3 linked regions of the Halorientalis litorea genome follow. Each later gene encodes a partner of the first gene's protein in a complex. Links are inferred from orthologs where the notes say so. Each region holds a gene or a part of one and is shown in the gene's direction. Other genes may lie near its edges.

Region 1 (8,263 bases):
GAGTTTCGACTTCAGGCGGCCGATGTGTGCCTCGGTTGACTTGTTGTAGGGCGTCTCGGCGATTTCCTCCTCTATCTCACGGATTTCCTCCTCAAGCCCCATTACCGGATAGTCGGCCATCGGCACTCAAAAACGCTTTCGTTGCCCTCGGTCGGCACCGAAACCGATGCCGGGCGAGGAATTTTAAGACGAGTCTGACAATCACCGGTGCATGCTCGGACCGGTCAATGGACGGCGCGGTCAGGAGTCCCGTTCGGTGAATTGGAGGGGTCGGCGTGAGTAGCCACGGCGAGCGTACCCCCGAGGCCACGCTCGGCCTGCTGGACGCTACGATGATCGGAATGGGGGCGATGATCGGTGCCGGAATCTTCGTTCTCACGGGGCTTGCGGCCGAAGTCGTCGGCGGTGCCGTACAGACCATCGCCGACGTCGTCGGTGACCTCGAAGTGTTCGAGATACGCGTCGCCGACGGCGCGCCCGCCGCGAACAAACGACTCGCGGACATCGCCCTGCCCGCCGGGTCACTCGTCGTCTCCGGCGACGACGGAAACCGTATCGCCCGGCCGGACACGACGCTCGACCCGGGCAAGCGGTACGTCGTCGCGGTAGAACCGGCCGTCACCGAGGAGGTAATGAACCTCTTTCGTGGGTGACGCTACCGGGTTCCGACACACCTATACGACGAGATGCCCTGACAAAGAACGATGACAAGCGCGGCGATGCTACGCGACAGCACGCAGATTCTGCTTCCGGAGAGCGTGCTGGGCGACCTCCGGAACGACCTCGAAGAGCGGTTCACGCTCACCATTCTGACCGACGAGTCCGAGGTGCGAATCGTCGGGAGTCCGGTCGAGATAAAGGACGCGAGCGAGTTCCTCGCCCGCAACGGCATCTCGGTACAGTAGTCGCCGCGCAGACGCCGTCCCGGGCGGTTACGGCGTCCTCGCGGACCGTGTGGGGGAGAGACACGGGCCGGCCGGGAAAGCAATTCTTAAATCCGCGCCGCTTCGTTTGGTGAAACATGGCTGGAACCATCGAGGTACTCGTCCCCGGCGGGCAGGCCAACCCCGGCCCGCCGCTCGGCCCCGAACTCGGGCCGACGCCCGTGGACGTACAGGCAGTTGTCGAGGATATCAACGACCAGACCGCCGCCTTCGACGGGACGGAGGTCCCCGTCACCGTCGAGTACGAGGACGACGGCTCCTTCGAGATAGAGGTCGGCGTCCCGCCGACGGCCGAACTCGTCAAGGACGAGGCCGGATTCGAGACGGGAAGCGGCGAACCCCAGGAGAACTTCGTCGCCGACCTCACGGCCGAGCAGGTCAAGCAGATCGCCGAGCAGAAGCACCCGGACCTGCTCTCCTACGACCTCAAGAACGCCGCGAAGGAAGTCGTCGGCACCTGCACCTCGCTCGGCGTCACCATCGAGGGGAACAACCCCCGCGAGTTCAAGGAGCGCGTCGACGAGGGCGAGTACGACGACGTGTTCGCCGACGAAGCGACCGCGTAGGTCGCTTCGAGGCAAACACTCGCAAAACGAACATGATGGGTTTTGCGGTGTGTTCGCGGCCGAAGCGACCGCGTAGTCCGCGGACGGTCGTACAGAAGAAGCACCGTTTTCCTGCGTCGTGGTGTCGACGCCGGTAGCCGACGACTGGTAACGAAACCGAACGCCATCGTTCCCGGTTATTTTGTGCCCACAAATGCGTACATGACAACAATGTCTGCCATCCAGGGACTCTTGCAGCGGGCACGAATCGAGTCGGGGAGTCGCCGTGCCGTCATCGGCGGTGTGTCGGGCGGGACGGCCGCGCTGATTGCGTTCGGAACGGTCGACGGGTTGTTGACACAGGCGGCAGTAACTGGGGGACTGACGTTCGTTTTCATCGTCGTAGCGGGGCTGGGTTACAGCGCTGTCGGTGGTAAGTGACGGACGGCAAGTGGCCCGCCTCTCTGGGCGGTTCGACGGTTTTAAGTGTCAGACTGGCCTCCCACCGGACGAGACAGGCCTCGCCTGTTTCACTAATCCGTAGGAGCCATTGGCGTACTACGGAGGTGAACAATGGCAGATCAGGACATAGAGCAAGCGGTAACTCGCGCACTAGAGGAGGCACCGCCACGGAACTTCCGTGAGACGGTCGACCTCGCTATCAACCTGCGCGACCTCGATTTGAACGACCCGTCGAACCGTGTCGATACGGGTGTCGTTCTCCCCGAAGGCACGGGCCAAGAGACGAGCATCGTCGTCTTCGCGGAGGGTGAGACAGCCATCCGCGCAGAGGACGTTGCCGACGACGTGCTCGACGGGAACGAACTCGAAGAACTGGGCGACGACGACGAGGCCAAGGACCTCGCCGACGAGACCGACTTCTTCATCGCGGAGCAGAACATGATGCAGGACATCGGTCGCTACCTCGGGACGGTCCTCGGCCCGCGCGGGAAGATGCCGACCCCGCTCGACCCCGACGACGACGTGGTCGAAGTCGTCGAACGCATGAAAAACACAGTGCAGCTCCGCAGCAAGGAGCGGCGGACGTTCCACACGCGCGTCGGCGCGGAGGACATGGACGCCGAAGCCATCGCGGACAACATCGACGTCATCGTCCGGCGGCTGCACGCCGAGTTGGAGAAGGGACCGCTCAACATCGACTCGGTGTTCGTCAAGACCACGATGGGTCCCGCAGTGGAGGTCGCGTAAATGAGCGCAGAACGTAAGACCGAGACGATTCCGCAGTGGAAACAGGAGGAGGTCGACGACCTCGTCGACACGCTCGAATCCTACGACTCCGTGGGTATCGTCGCCATCGCTGGCATTCCGAGCCGACAGCTACAGGCGATGCGCCGGAACCTCCACGGGACGGCCGAACTGCGCGTGAGCCGGAACACGCTCATGACGCGGGCACTCGACGAAGTCGACGAGGGCCTCGAAGACCTGACCGAGTACATCGGCGGGCAGGTCGGACTCATCGGGACGGACGCGAACCCGTTCTCGCTGTACCAGCAGCTCGAAGAGTCCAAGACGTCGGCCCCCATCAACGACGGCGAAGTCGCGCCCAACGACATCGTCATCCCCGAGGGCGACACCGGGATGGACCCCGGACAGTTCGTCGGTGAACTGCAAGCCGTCGGTGCGGACGCCCGCATTCAGGACGGCTCCATCGTCGTCCTCGAAGACTCGACGGTGCTCGAAGCGGGCGGCGTGGTGGACGACCAGCTCGCTGGCGTCCTCAGCGAACTCGGTATCGAACCCAAAGAGGTCGGACTCGACCTGCAGGCCGTCTTCGCGGACGGCGTGCTGTTCGAGCCCGAGGAACTCGAACTCGATGTCGAGGCCTACGAGGCCGACATCCGGGCGGCCGCCGGACAGGCCCGGAACCTCTCGGTCAACGCCGCCTACCCGACGACGGCGACGGCCCCGACACTGCTGGCCAAGGCCAGCGGCGAGGCCAAGTCCGTCGCCCTACAGGCCGCAATCGAGGACGAGGCAGTCATGCCCGACCTCCTGAGCAAGGCCGACGGACAGGTGCGGGCACTCGCGGCGCAGATAGACGACCCCGACGCACTCCCCGAAGAGTTGCAGGGAGTCGAGACACCCGAACCGGACGCGGAACCGGCAGCGGGTGACGAGGAACAGACTGACGAAGACGACGCGGACGACGCCGAGGAGAGCGACGCCGACGACGCCGAGGAGAGCGACGCCGACGAGGACGACGGCGGCGACGGTGGCGACGCCCTCGGAGACATGTTCGGAGACTAACAATGGAATACGTTTACGCAGCACTCATCCTGAACGAGACTGGCACCGAAATCAACGAAGACAACCTGACCGACGTTCTCGACGCCGCGGGCGTCGACGTGGAGGAGTCCCGCGTCAAGGCCCTCGTCGCGGCACTCGAGGACATCGACATCGAGGACGCCGTGGCGGAGGCCGCGGCCGTCCCCGCGGGCGGCGCGGCCGCATCCGCTGGTGGCGAGGCCGAAGGCGAACTCGAAGAGGCCGACGAAGGCGGCGACGACGAGGACGAAGGCGGCGACGAAGCAGAGGCCGACGAAGGCGGCGACGACGAGGACGAAGGCGACGGCGGCGAAGGCCTCGGCGAACTGTTCGGCTGACGCCACACCTCTCCCATTATTTGTACGCGCCACGGGGCGACAGCGACGGCGGCGTCGCGGTACTGGCGTGAATCCGTGTGCTTTACACTCGCAACGGCCCGTTTTGGAATCAGATATGATACCAATGGGCATAGTTTACGGAGTGTGGCATTCAATCGTGCGGTAGAGACGCATGCTCCAGTCGACGCCCTACACCGTGCCGTTGGCCCTCGTCGTGCTGTTGGGCGTGGCTGGGGCCGCGTTGACGTGGCGAAAGAGTGAGAGTGCGGCGGAGCGGTGGTTCGTCGCCATCGAGTTGTCGATGGCAGTGTGGGCTAGCGTTCACCTCCTCACCGTCTCGGCGGTATCGCTCCCGACCAAAGAGCGGATTCTCGTGGTCGGGTTACCGCTGTTGCTGTTTCTCCCGATTAGCCTTCTCGGGTTCACCCTCCACTACACGGGCCGGAATCACTGGGTGACCCGTCGGACGCTGGCTGGACTGTTACTCCTCCCGGCGGTGAGTGCTGCCAGTGCGACGACGAACAGTTACCACGGCCTCTACTACGCGAACGTGCGGCTCGTGGACCACGGTCAGTACACCGTGGCCTCGTTCGAGTGGCGACCGGCCTCGACCGCTCTGATCGTTCTCTCGTGGGTAATTATCCTCGCGTGTATCGGAATGTTGTTCGAGAAGTTCCGTCGGTCACGCAACGTCTACCGGAAGTTGAGCTTCATCCTGCTGGTGTCGTTCGGTGTGATGTGGTTGGCGAACGTGGCGAGTTTCGTCGGGCTGAGTCCGTTTCCACACTTCACGCTGTTGCCGCTCACGTTCCTCGCGTTCGGGTCCATCGCGCTTCTGACGACGGCGAACGTGCGGTTCGTTCGGGCGATTCCGCTCGAACGGCTCCTTTCGGCCGTGAGTACCCGCTTCGGGGGCGTAGTCGTCATGGCCCGTGATTTCATCGTCGAGGAGATCGACAACGGCGTCATCGTTCTCGACACCGACGGCGTCGTCGTCGACATCAACACGACGGCAAAGGAGATACTGGGCGTCGACCGACCGGTCGGCCAGCGGATTTCCACGGTGGTGGACTTCGACGCCATCCGCAAGGAGGGGACGCTCGTCGTGGCACTCCGGAACGACTTACAGGTAGACGACCTACGCGACGAGTTGTGGGTCGACACGGACGGGGGAAAACGGTGTTACGACGTGAGCGTCTCTGCGGTGACTGACGGCGACGACGCCACTGGACGGGTGGTCCTCATACACGACATCACCGACCAGAAACGCCGTGAGGAGCAACTGCGCGAGCGCGAGCGGACGCTCCAGCAACGGACGACGGACCTCGAACAGCGGAGCCAACAACTCGAACATCAGAACGAACAACTCGACCAGTTCGCGAGCATCGTCTCTCACGACCTCCGGAATCCCCTGAACGTCGCCAGCGGACACGCGGAACTGCTCGCCGCCGAGGTGGAGACGACCGACGAAGTAGACTCCGAACACGTGGCGCGTATCGTCGAGGCACACGAACGGATGGGCGACATCATCGACGACGCGCTGGAGTTGGCCCGACAGGGGAAGGCAATCACGGAGACGGAGTCGGTCGAACTCGCCGGTCTCGCGGCCGAGGCGTGGGAGAACGTCGGGACCGACGGGTCGACACTCGTCGTGGAGACAGACCGCACAGTCGGGGCCGACCGGGACCGACTGCTCAACGTCTTCGAGAACCTGTTTCGAAACAGTGTCGAGCATGGCTCGACGGGCAGTCGGCACTCGTCGAGTGCTGGCGACACCGTCGAACACGCTGCGGACGGCGAGTCAGAGCCGAGGAAAACTGAAGACGGGGCGACGGAGGAGGCGTCGGTACCGGCGGCCGACGGCGTGACCGTAACCGTCGGGGACACCGGCGACGGGTTCTACGTCGCGGACGATGGTGACGGCATTCCCGAAGACAAGCGCGACGACGTCCTTGAGCAGGGCTACACGACCAGCGGCGACGGGACCGGTCTCGGCCTCGCAATCGTCGACGACATCGCACGGGCACACGGCTGGACCGTCTCGGTGACTGAGAGTGTGGACGGAGGGGCACGCTTCGAGTTCGCCGGCGTCGAACCACCCGGTGAGACGGTCGGGCACACCCAAGAGTCCGCGTCGTCCACGAGGGATGCGTTCGAGCCGTAAGTTCAAGTCGGATGCCGGGACCACCCCGGCACGATGGGGTGGAGTGTCCTCGGGACGCGCGTGGCTGTCGCGCCGGAAGCGGCCGCGCTCGCACTCGGGTTCGTCTGCGGGGGGGTCCTCCTCGGCACCGTTTCGGGCCTCGTGCCGGGCCTGCACGCGAACAACATGGCACTGTTGCTGGCGGCCGGTGTGGCGGCAGTACCCGGGCCGCCGCGACTCGTCGGCGCGGCCATGCTCGCCGCCGGGACGGTCCACACCTTCCTCGACGTCGTGCCCGCGCTGGCACTCGGGGTCCCCGACCCGGCGATGGCCGCCAGTTCCCTCCCCGGTCACGAGTTGGTGCTGGCTGGCCGCGGCCGGGAAGCACTCAGGCTGTCGGCACTCGGGAGCGGACTGGCCGTCGTCCTCGCGGTACCGCTCGCGGTGCCGATAACCGAACTCGTCACCGCCGTCTACCCGACGGTTCGGGCACACCTCCCGGCGGTGCTGGCCGGCGTCTGCGTCCTGCTGGTCACGACCGAAGGGACCTACCGGGCGAAGGTCGGCGCGGCAGTCGGTCTCGTCGCGAGCGGCGCGTTGGGACTGGTCACGCTCGACTCGAATCCGTCGGGATTGGTCGACGCTGGCGGAATGTTGGCACCGCTGTTCGCGGGGTTGTTCGGCGCGCCGGTGTTGGTGGAGGCACTCGGGGGTGGTGGCGTCCCGGCGCAGGACGACGCGACGGTCGCACTCTCCCGGTCCGCCGTCGGCGGACTGTCGCTGTTGGGGACCGTCTCTGGCGCGCTCGTCGGGTTCGTCCCCGGCGTCTCCAGCGGCGTCGCCGGGACGGGCGCGTTGCTCGCCGTCCCGTATCGCTACGGTGCGCGCGGATTCGTCGTCACGACCAGCGGCGTCAACACGGCGAACACGATTTTCGCGCTGTTCGCACTCCATGCACTGGGGTCGCCTCGGACCGGCGTCCTCGTCGCCGCCGAAGCGGCGGGTGTCCCGATGGCACTCCCGCTGTTGCTCGCCAGTGTCGCGTTCGCGGCGGCAGTCGGGTTCGTCCTCGTCGTGGTCCTCGGCGACCGCTACCTCCGTGTCGTGGGCCGCGTGGACTACACCGCCCTCTCGGTTGCGGTCCTCTGTCTCTTGGCGGGCGTGTCGTTCGTGTTCGCCGGACCGCTCGGCATCGCGGTGTACGGCGTCGCCGGGGTGGTCGGCCTCGTTCCCCAGCGGTTCGGTGCCAGACGGGTGAACCTGATGGGCGTACTGCTCGTCCCGCTGAGTACTGGCCTATAAGTATCCTCGGCGGCGGAAGTAGGCGAGCATCCCGACGCCGAGCAGCGCCATCCCGACCATGACGGCCGGGTAGCCGTACTCCCAGCCGAGTTCGGGCATGTTGTACGGGCCGCCGGTGAAGTTCATTCCGTAGACGCCGACGACGAAGGTCAGCGGGAGGAACACGGTTGCGATGACCGTCAGCACCTTCATCACCTCGTTCGTGGACTGAGAGACGGTGTTGAGGTAGATGTCCCGCGTCCCCACGGTGAGGTCGCGGTACGTCTCGGTGAGGTCGACGATTTGGACGAGATGGTCGTACAAGTTCCTGAAGTACTTCTCGCTGGCTGGCTGGACGTACTCCGGGTCGCCGCGGGCGAGGATATCGACCGCACCCCGACAGGGCCAGACGAGTTTGCGGAACGCGAGCAGGTCACGCCGGAGCGAGTTGATGGCGTCGAGCGTCTCGATGTCCGTCGAGACGGTCACCGCTTCCTCGATGCGTTCTATCTGGTCTTCGAGTCGGTCGAGCAGGTCGAAGTACTCGTCGACGACCACGTCCATGACGCGGTACGCGGTGAAGTCGGGGCCACGCTGGAGCAGTCGCTCGTCGCCGGAGACCACGGCCCGCCAGACGCGCTCGACGGGTGTGTCGGGAACCGTCGTCATCGTCAGCACCCAGTCGTCCCCGAAGCAGATACCGACCGTCTCGTCGATGACCTCCTC
Region 2 (4,765 bases), 1.3 Mb from region 1 along the record:
CCGCGAGTCGGCAACCTCTCTGAACTGGATGCCCGAGTCGCGCTGTGGCTCGGACAGTGCGTCCCAGCTCTCGATGGGGTTTGGAGTACTCGTCTGTTGGTCCTGCTGTCCGCCGTACACGCCTCCCGCGGTCGTTTGGCGACTTTGCACGCCCGTCGCACCGACCCGCGTGGTACCGGTGCCGCGGTTTTTGTCAGTGTCCGGAGTTGACGGGGCTGACGGGGCCGACCGTGTTGGTTGCCCGGTGTCAGGCGTCTCGGCGACGGGGTTGACTGCCGTGAGGACGCCGAACGTCGCGGCGACGCCGACGACGACGAGGAAGACCAACCCTGCACTCCTCCGGAACCGCATTTCCTTCCATTGTGCCGTCTGTGTGCATGAATGTTGCGGGGTGTGGAACGAACATATATGTGAACTGGTCCCGATAGCTCCGGTCGATGTCGGGCCGACGTGTATCCCGGACCGGCCTGCAGTGGTGGGTTGGGGACGATGACTGACTGGTCGCCGTTGCTGGCACGGGGTGCCGGTGTCACCCTCGTCTTCGGCGGTGCGGTGAACCTCGGGACCGGTCTGTGGCTCGCGTCGCTGACTGGCAACGATGCCGTCTGGCAGTGGCTCCTCGCTGTCGCTATCGAACGGTACGGGGAAGCGGCCACGCTCGTGAACGGGTCGCTCGTGAGTGCCGCAGTGAACGTCGGTGCCCCAGCCGTCGCGGTTCTCCTCTGTGTCGTCGCCGCGGTGGGACTGTTCGGCGGGTGGGTGGTGTTTCAGGGGGGCGGTGGTCGCTGGCCGTCCGCGGCCGCCATCGTGGGGGCAGTGAACCCGCTCGTGGTACCCGTCTCAGCCGTCGCCGTCGTCTTCCTCTTCCTCTCTGACCGGATGGGGTCCGAGACTGACCGGGCGACCCCTGACGGAGCCGCGAACGACTGAATTTTATACCCGGCCGTCCGTGAGTTGCACGCATGACCGAGGACGGTGCTGTCAACCACGGCCGACGGGGGGTGAGCCGGGCGTGAGCGACGAAGTCCACGCCTACACCATCCGGCTCGAACTGGTCGACGAACCCGGCGAACTGCTCCGGGCACTCGAACCTATCGCCAACAACGGCGGGAACCTGCTGTCCATCTTCCACGAGCGGGGCAACCTCACACCGCGGGGTCACATCCCGGTCGAGGTTGACATGGAGGCGACGCCGGAGCGGTTCGACGACATCGTCGACGCGCTCCGGGACGCCGGCGTGAACGTCATTCAGGCCGGTGCCGAACGCTACAGCGAGGAGTTGACGCTGCTGTTGGTTGGCAATCTCGTCCAGACGGACCTCTCGAACACACTCTCGCGCATTCAGGACGGCACCGACGCGTCCGTGACGGACGTGGCACTCTCGGCACCGCAGGGAACCGACAACGGTGCGAGCGCGCGACTCCGACTGGCCACCCAGAGCGGCGAGACGGCGGCGGTCCTCGACACCATCCGCGAGGTGGCCGCCGAGAAGGACCTCCGCGTCGTCGAACCCCTCACGACGGGAGGTGAGGCATGAAACTCGCCGTCGTCGGGGCCGGTGTCGTCGGACAGTCCGTCGCCGAACTGGCGGGCGAGTACGGCCACACGGTCACGGCCGTGGCCGACTCCTCGAGTGCCGTCGCCGACGCGGACGGCATCGACGTCGACGCGCTCCTCGACCGGAAACGCGAGGAGGGGCGGGTCGGGAGCGAGGCACCGGACGCCGCGCTCGACGCCGAGTACGACGCTCTCGTGGAGGCGTCACCGACGACGCTGGGCGACGCACAGCCCGGATTCGGGCACGTCCGCGCCGCGCTGGAGCGTGACCGCCACGTCGTCCTCGCCAACAAGGGGCCGGTCGCCGAACGCTACGACGACGTGCGGGAACTCGAAGCCGAGAGTGCCGGCTCGGTTCGGTTCGAGGCGACGGTCGGCGGCGCGATACCCGTCCTCTCGACTGTCGAGGACTTCGGGCCGGGGAACATCACCGCGGCGCGCGGGGTGTTGAACGGGACGGCTAACTTCGTCCTCTCGCGGATGGCTGCCGAAGGACTGGGCTACGAACACGTCCTCGCCGAGGCACAGGACATGGGCGTCGCCGAAGCCGACCCTGCCTTCGACGTGGAGGGGACCGACGCCGCGCTGAAGTGTGTCATCCTCGCCAACGTCCTCGCACAGGGCGAGCGGACCTATCGGCTGGAGGATGCCGAAGTCGAGGGCATCACCGACGTGCCGGGAAGCGCGCTCGAACTCGCGGGAGCCGACGGCCGGACCGTCAGACTCGTCGGCGAGGTGTCGGGCGACACCGTCCGGGTCGGTCCGCGGCTGGTTCCCGACGGGAGCAGCCTCGCCGTCGCTGGAACGACGAACATCGTCCAACTGGAGACGGAGCGCGCGGGACGACTCAACCTCAGCGGTCGCGGTGCCGGTGGGCCGGAGACGGCGACGGCCGTCCTCTCTGACGTGGGCCGTCTCCCCGAGCGGTAACTACCCGCCGCTGGCGGGGTCGAATCGTGTGACACTCTGTCAAAACGCAAGACGGCGGCCGGACGATGTACACGGGGTATCGAAATGGTTTTAACTGCCACCACCAAAAGAGTCCGATATAGCGCCTCTGCGCGTGAGATAATCAATGAGCGACGAACGCCACCAGAATTTGGCCATCATCGGCCACGTCGACCACGGGAAGAGCACACTGGTCGGGCGACTCCTCTACGAGACGGGGAGTGTACCCGAGCACGTCATCGAACAGCACAAGGAAGAAGCTGAAGAGAAGGGCAAGGGCGGCTTCGAGTTCGCCTACGTGATGGACAACCTCGCCGAGGAGCGAGAGCGTGGTGTCACCATCGACATCGCCCACCAAGAGTTCAGCACGGACGAGTACGAGTTCACCATCGTCGACTGTCCGGGCCACCGCGACTTCGTGAAGAACATGATCACGGGCGCGAGTCAGGCCGACAACGCCGTCCTCGTCGTGGCGGCCGACGACGGTGTCCAGCCACAGACCCGAGAGCACGTGTTCTTGGCTCGGACGCTGGGTATCGACGAACTCATCATCGGCGTCAACAAGATGGACCTCGTCGACTACGAGGAAGGCCGCTACCGCGAGACGGTCGACGAAGTCACGGAACTGCTCAAGCAGGTGCAGTTCAACCCCGACGACGCGAAGTTCATCCCGATTTCGGCGTTCGAGGGCGACAACGTCGCCGACGACTCCGACGAGACGCCGTGGTACGATGGACCGAACCTGCTCAAGGCACTCAACGACCTGCCCGCGCCGGAACCGCCGACAGACGCCGACCTGCGGCTTCCGATTCAGGACGTCTACACCATCTCCGGTATCGGGACCGTCCCGGTCGGACGTGTCGAGACGGGGACGCTCAACACGGGCGACAACGTCTCGTTCCAGCCCTCGGACGTGAGCGGCGAAGTCAAGACCATCGAGATGCACCACGAGGAAGTCCCGAGTGCCGAACCCGGTGACAACGTCGGGTTCAACGTTCGGGGCATCGGCAAGGACGACATCCGCCGCGGTGACGTCTGTGGTCCGGCCTCGGACCCGCCGAGCGTCGCCGAGACGTTCCAGGCGCAGATCGTCGTGATGCAGCACCCGTCGGTCATCACCGCGGGCTACACGCCGGTCTTCCACGCTCACACGGCACAGGTCGCCTGTACCGTCGAGTCCATCGACAAGAAGATCGACCCCTCGACCGGTGAGACCGCCGAAGAGAACCCCGACTTCATCCAGTCGGGTGACGCTGCAGTCGTCACCGTCCGACCGCAGAAACCACTCAGCATCGAACCCTCGGCCGAAATCGAGGAACTCGGCTCCTTCGCCATCCGTGACATGGGTCAGACCATCGCGGCTGGCAAGGTCCTCAGCGTCGAGGAACCCTGACGCATGCAGCAGGCTCGCGTCAGGCTGGCCGGCACGAGTCCAGAGGACTTGGACGACATCTGTGACGACGTTCGCGACATCGCGAGCAAGACGGGCGTCACGCTGAGTGGCCCCGTGCCGCTCCCGACGAAGACGCTGGAAGTTCCCGCCCGCAAGTCCCCCGACGGCGAGGGGACGGCGACGTGGGAACACTGGGAGATGCGCGTCCACAAACGCCTCATCGACATCGACGCCGACGAACGGGCGTTGCGACAGCTGATGCGCATCCAAGTTCCGAACGACGTGTCCATCGAGATTGTCCTCGAGGACTGAACTGACGTTCGGTCACACCATCGTCGGAACCCGACCGCCCCCTCACGCGCGGGGCTTTGCGGGCTCGTAGATCAGCGGTAGATCGCTTCCTTCGCAAGGAAGAGGCCCTGGGTTCAAATCCCAGCGAGTCCATCCAACCCGCGCATCGTTGCGAAGTATCCGATTTTTCGGCGGTAGCAACCTCAACAAGCGTAGTTACATCGCTCGGCACCGACGAATAAAGGCCGGTTCTGAGCGAGTGACTAACGGTTCCTATTCCACCCCTTCGCCGTCCGGCACTCACGCGAAGGAAAACGGGGGTGTCGCGGCGTGAGGTACTGCGGCAGTTGCGGTACGAAACTCGTCACGGAAACCAGTCGGGGCGGCATCCCGCGGCGGGTCTGTCCGGAGTGTGGTGAGGCATGAGCCTCCAACCCCGTCAGTGGCAGGCCAGCGAGGACGGCCCGGACCTACTCCGCGGGCCGTCCCCGCTGTCGTTCCCCGAGGACTACACGTTCTCGACATCGTGGAAGCGCGCACAGACCGAGACGGACCACGGTGGGCCGGTCAACGACG
Region 3 (4,811 bases), 1.3 Mb from region 1 along the record:
CCCGGGTTCCGCGCAGACTTCGAACTCCGGAGACGTGGCCACAACTGACAATTACCCGATGGCAGTCAACGAGCTGGACAACGCGACGATTACCGGCTTCGCGCTGGTCAAGGAAATCGACGTTAGTGAGCTCACTAACAATAATGGTGGCCTCAGCGGCAACCTGTCGATTGTCGTCGCGTCCAACGACACGGTCACGGCCGATTCGATCCTCCTGAAAACGCCCGCGCTGTCAGCTGACGTTGGTGCGTTCAGTGGCCTGACCATCTACGAGGAGAGCACGAACGACCTCAACAACGCATTCACGCTGAAGGCCAACAAGAGCGTGAACCAGGACTTCCGGCTCGCCAGCGACTCGGAGGCCGCGGTCAGTGACCTGACCGGTTCCCAGTCCGGCCTGACCCAGGGTACGTCCAGCAACGCTGCTGTCTACCTAGAGAACGCTAACATCCAGGCTGCGTACCTCGTCACCAGCCAGATTACGCTGAACAACCTCGGCGTCGAAGTCTGGTACGACGGAGACGACGATGGTACCTACAACGTTGGCGGCGCGCCGAACGACCGCGGTGCGTAAGTTCGGCTGACTGCTAACTGACCACCTTCGCTTTTTTAGTACACGCACACACATACCACAGACACATGTCTCTCAGATCGAGATTCGTTCAGGCGGGGCTGTTCGTGGTGGGGCTGTTCCCGGAGCCGATACAGCGGCGGATTTTCGCGAGGACCGACCGGTTCAACGAGTGGCGCGAGGACCGGCCGTTCTGGGGCGGCGCGCTCCTCATGTTCGCCGGACTGCTGACGGCGTGGGCACCGATTCAGTTCTCGCTGGAACTCGCGCTCATCGGTTCGTGGTGGACCGTCGCGGGACTCCTCTTTGCAGTCGGGATGTTCCTCTCGGGTGCGTTCGCGCTCTCACGCCCCGACCTCGCGCGCTACTTCGGCATCGCCGGTATCGTGTTCTCGCTCCTCTCGCTCATCGGCGCGCTCGGCGGGTACCTCGTCGGGATGTTCATCGGCGTCTTCGGCGGGAACCTCTGTCTCGCGTGGAATCAACCCGAGGAACAGACGACGTTCGAGACGGAGACGGCCACCGACCCGTCCGACGAGGTGCAGTTCAGTTGGGAAGGCGACTCCTGACGCGGCGGCGACCGACCCTTTTCGCGCTCCGCGTGTGCGTTCGTGGCTGTCCGCACAGCCACGGCTGCGTGTGACGGACGCGGCGTCAGTCGGCGGCCGGTTCGCCGCCGAGTGCGTACTCTCGCGTCACGTCGACGAGTGCCTTCCGGTACTCGCTCTCGCCGGGGTCGCGGGCGAGCGAGCGGAACCGTCGTCGGAACTCCTCGAACCCGACGTTCGGGGCGTCCTCGGCGGCGGCGTGTGCGAGGTCGTAGAGGCGGTGGTCGTCGTCGACGAGGTCGTGGCGTTCGACCAGCGCGAGCGCGAACGCGGCGTTGACGGCGGTGATTTCCGGGTCAGACGCGGGCGTCCGCCGCGTCCACGTCGCCGGACTGTTCGGGCGGTCCGCGACTGCCGTGGCCAGACTCGATTCGAGGAAGGCGACGAGTTTGTCGGCGGGAGCCACAGAGAGCGTGATGTCGTCGGCGTAGATGTCTTTCATGTGGTTCGCTATCTGGTAGCAGTGCGTGAGCTTCCGCTGTTCGACGGTCCGTCCCGCGAGTGCCAGATAGAGGGCCTCCTCGGTCGATTGGGTATGTGAGGGGTGGTGCTGTTCGTTGCGGTGCATGTGCGCGTACTCGTGGAGCGCGAGTTCGCGGGCCATCGCGCTGCTGGCGGCTTGCCGGGAGATGTGGAGGTGGTGTGCCTCGTCGGTGTGGCCGGTCCACGTCCGTTCGTCGGGGCTGTCGTGGACGTGTACCGTCACGGGACGGTCGAGCCGGTACTCTGTCTCGAAGAGGTCCCCTGCCGAGAGGAACGGCTCCGTCGGTCCGGCATCCTGCACGCGTACATCCATATGTTATATGGCAAGGGTTAGCAGAGTATGACCTTTGCGCCGGTCAGGAACGGACGGGCCGGGCACCTACCCCCGCCGCGCCGAGTCGGACGGTCCGGAGTTCGCCGGGGCTGGCTTCGGGTGACTGTCCGAAATCGCTCGCGTTCCCGTACACGTCCGCTGCTGAGTACCGTTCTGTGGCGGCCGCTCTCCCCGGGGCAAACCACGTGACTTTTGACCCTGCTTGCGATAAGAGGGAGTATAATGGGCCGACGCAAGAAAATCGTACAGGAGTGTGAACGGCTGATGGACGTGCCGGAGAACATCCGGAACATCGCCATCGCCGCTCACGTCGACCACGGCAAGACGACACTGACGGACAACCTGCTGGCCGGTGCGGGCATGATTTCCGACGAGACGGCCGGCGAGCAGTTGGCGATGGACACCGAGGAGGACGAGCAGGAACGCGGTATCACCATCGACGCCGCGAACGTCTCGATGACCCACGAGTACGAGGACACGAACCACCTCATCAACCTCATCGACACGCCCGGCCACGTCGACTTCGGGGGCGACGTGACCCGCGCGATGCGTGCCGTCGACGGCGCGCTGGTGGTCGTGGACGCAGTCGAGGGCGCGATGCCACAGACCGAGACGGTGCTGCGGCAGGCACTCCGCGAGGGTGTCAAGCCCGCGCTGTTCATCAACAAGGTCGACCGCCTCATCTCCGAACTCGAAGAGGGGCCACAGGAGATGCAGGAACGGCTGACCGCGGTCATCCGCGACGTGAACGACCTCATCCGCGGGATGACCGAGGAGATGGACGACATCGACGACTGGACTGTCTCCGTCGAGGACGGCACCGTCGGCTTCGGGTCCGCGCTCTACAAGTGGGGGGTCTCCATGCCGTCGATGCAGCGCACCGGCATGGACTTCGGCGACATCATCGACCTCGAACAGGCAGACAAGCGGCAGGAACTCCACGAGCGGACGCCGCTCGCGGACGTGGTGCTCGACATGGTCTGTGAGCACTTCCCGAACCCCATCGACGCCCAGCCGATGCGCATCCCGCGCGTCTGGCGTGGCGACGCCGACTCCGACCTCGCCGACACGATGCGGCTGGTCGACGAGGACGGCGAAGTCGTCCTGATGGTCACCGACATCGGCGTCGACCCCCACGCCGGGGAAATCGCCGCCGGCCGTGTCTTCTCCGGCACCATCGAGAAGGGCCAAGAGCTGTACGTCTCCGGAACTGCGGGCAAGAACCGCATCCAGAGCGTCGGCATCTACATGGGTGGCGAACGCGAGGAAGTCGACCGCGTGCCCGCCGGGAACATCGCGGCCGTCACCGGCCTCAAGGACGCCATCGCCGGTTCGACCGTCTCCAGCGTCGAAATGACGCCGTTCGAGTCCATCGAACACATCTCGGAGCCGGTCATCACGAAGTCCGTCGAGGCACAGCGGATGGACGACCTGCCGAAACTCATCGAGACGCTCCAGCAAGTCTCCAAGGAGGACCCGACCATCCAAATCGAAATCAACGAGGACACCGGCGAACACCTCATCTCCGGGCAGGGTGAACTCCACCTCGAAGTCATCACCCAGCGCATCGAGCGCAACCAGGGCATCCCGGTCCACACCGGCGAACCTATCGTCGTCTTCCGGGAGGCACCGCAACAGCCCTCCCGTGAAGTCGAGGGCATCTCGCCGAACCGCCACAACCGGTTCTACATCTCCATCGAACCCCTCGACGACGACGTCGTCGAGACCATCAAACTCGGCGACGCGTCGATGGACATGCCCGAACTCGAACGCCGCGAGGCACTGATGGAGGCTGGCCTCGACAAGGACGCGGCCCAAGAGGTCGAGCACATCCACAACACCAACATCCTCATCGACGACACGAAGGGGATTCAGCATCTCAACGAGACGATGGAACTCGTCATCGAGGGCCTCGAAGAGGCACTCAACGACGGGCCGCTGGCCGCCGAACCAGTGCAGGGCGCGCTCATCCGCCTGCACGACGCCCGTCTCCACGAGGACGCCATCCACCGCGGACCGGCACAGGTCATCCCCGCAGTTCGGGAGGCCGTCCACAACGCGCTCATCGACGCCGAAATCCGCCTGCTCGAACCGATTCAGGAGGTCCGTATCGACGTGCCCAACGACCACATGGGTGCGGCCTCCGGCGAGATTCAGGGCCGTCGTGGCCGCGTCGACGACATGTACCAAGAGGGCGACCTGATGGTCGTCGAGGGCATCGCGCCCGTCGAGGAGATGATCGGCTTCTCCAGTGACATCCGCTCGGCCACGGAAGGCCGTGCGTCGTGGAACACCGAGAACGCCGGGTTCCAGGTCATGGCCGACAACCTCCAGCCCGAACAGATCGGCGAAATCCGCGAGCGGAAGGGCATGAAGTCGGAACTGCACGAGGCTATCGACTACTTCTAATCCACGGTTTCCAGCCGGGGGTATCCTCGGCGATTTCGCCGCCTGCGAGCACCTCGACTGCAAAAACGTCTGCGGCCTCGTTTCATCCGGTCACGTGAACATCGCGCCGCCGGCACGCGGACGCTCGCTCGCTTCGTTTGACCAGATTTAGGAGCGACCGCCACCAACGCTAGGTATGTCGTTCCTCTCGCAGGTACTGGACATCGTCATCGGTGGTCTCATCGCTGGCCTCACGACGTTCCTTCTGGGGACCGTCGTCGCCGACCAGCAACTCCCGGTGACTGTCGGCGTCATCCTCGCCAGCATGTACTACTTCTCGCGGAACCCGTGGGGTACGACACCCGAACAGGGCGAGGCGATAAACGCGCGGATAGACGCGGTGTACGAGCGTGTGCTGCCGTAGACC

The links. Proteins that work in one complex are often made in the same cells at the same time.
Region 2: the proteins of rpl12p (region 1) and tuf are in contact, whole or in part, in a crystal structure (PDB 3WY9), measured with the Pyrococcus horikoshii proteins. The link is inferred for Halorientalis litorea from one-to-one orthologs. Residues at the interface, in WP_010886059.1 of Pyrococcus horikoshii: Glu96, Glu97, Leu100, Leu103, Ser104, Ala105, Leu106, Phe107, Gly108; in WP_010885563.1 of Pyrococcus horikoshii: Lys125, Glu126, Phe129, Arg132, Thr133, Lys165, Leu166, Thr169, Lys324, Gln326, Leu359, Ala360, Ile369, Glu372, Ile384, Ile422, Ser423, Gln425.
Region 3: the proteins of rpl12p (region 1) and MUG95_RS10125 are in contact, whole or in part, in a crystal structure (PDB 5H7L), measured with the Pyrococcus horikoshii proteins. The link is inferred for Halorientalis litorea from one-to-one orthologs. Residues at the interface, in WP_010886059.1 of Pyrococcus horikoshii: Leu100, Ala101, Gly102, Leu103, Ser104, Ala105, Leu106, Phe107, Gly108; in WP_048053510.1 of Pyrococcus horikoshii: Pro161, Met164, Met165, Phe168, Ser169, Ile172, Val195, Glu196, Phe202, Leu211, Ser212, Val213, Met216, Lys222, Phe223, Asn224.

The regions. Positions count from the first base shown.
Region 1 is NZ_CP095482.1:612,314-620,576, forward strand. What follows is about bases 2,450-5,436. They hold rpl12p (50S ribosomal protein P1), read left to right. Parts: upstream 2,450-3,759; coding sequence 3,760-4,113; downstream 4,114-5,436. Other genes in these bases: MUG95_RS03405 (50S ribosomal protein L1), read left to right, coding at 2,450-2,698; MUG95_RS03410 (50S ribosomal protein L10), read left to right, coding at 2,699-3,757; MUG95_RS03420 (sensor histidine kinase), read left to right, coding at 4,286-5,436. Also shown: MUG95_RS03380 (OBG GTPase family GTP-binding protein), read right to left, coding at 1-102; MUG95_RS17005 (TrkA C-terminal domain-containing protein), read left to right, coding at 447-653; MUG95_RS03390 (VNG_1110C family protein), read left to right, coding at 705-905; MUG95_RS03395 (50S ribosomal protein L11), read left to right, coding at 1,022-1,510; MUG95_RS03400 (hypothetical protein), read left to right, coding at 1,721-1,930; more of MUG95_RS03405, read left to right, coding at 2,063-2,449; more of MUG95_RS03420, read left to right, coding at 5,437-6,277; MUG95_RS03425 (tripartite tricarboxylate transporter permease), read left to right, coding at 6,311-7,558; magnesium/cobalt transporter CorA, read right to left, coding at 7,553-8,263. UniProt on the Methanocaldococcus jannaschii protein: Forms part of the ribosomal stalk, playing a central role in the interaction of the ribosome with GTP-bound translation factors.
Region 2 is NZ_CP095482.1:1,874,005-1,878,769, forward strand. Bases 1,894-4,765 are described here. They hold tuf (translation elongation factor EF-1 subunit alpha), read left to right. Parts: upstream 1,894-2,632; coding sequence 2,633-3,898; downstream 3,899-4,765. Other genes in these bases: MUG95_RS10155 (homoserine dehydrogenase), read left to right, coding at 1,894-2,487; rpsJ (30S ribosomal protein S10), read left to right, coding at 3,902-4,210; MUG95_RS10175 (SWIM zinc finger family protein), read left to right, coding at 4,612-4,765. In the rest of the region: MUG95_RS10140 (CRTAC1 family protein), read right to left, coding at 1-351; MUG95_RS10145 (hypothetical protein), read left to right, coding at 490-930; MUG95_RS10150 (amino acid-binding protein), read left to right, coding at 1,013-1,537; more of MUG95_RS10155, read left to right, coding at 1,534-1,893. UniProt on the Methanocaldococcus jannaschii protein: GTP hydrolase that promotes the GTP-dependent binding of aminoacyl-tRNA to the A-site of ribosomes during protein biosynthesis.
Region 3 is NZ_CP095482.1:1,866,254-1,871,064, forward strand. The notes cover bases 1,894-4,811. They hold MUG95_RS10125 (elongation factor EF-2), read left to right. Parts: upstream 1,894-2,218; coding sequence 2,219-4,405; downstream 4,406-4,811. Other genes in these bases: MUG95_RS10120 (DUF5781 family protein), read right to left, coding at 1,894-1,975; MUG95_RS10130 (hypothetical protein), read left to right, coding at 4,581-4,808. Also shown: MUG95_RS10110 (hypothetical protein), read left to right, coding at 1-574; MUG95_RS10115 (DUF6114 domain-containing protein), read left to right, coding at 640-1,140; more of MUG95_RS10120, read right to left, coding at 1,226-1,893. UniProt on the Methanocaldococcus jannaschii protein: Catalyzes the GTP-dependent ribosomal translocation step during translation elongation.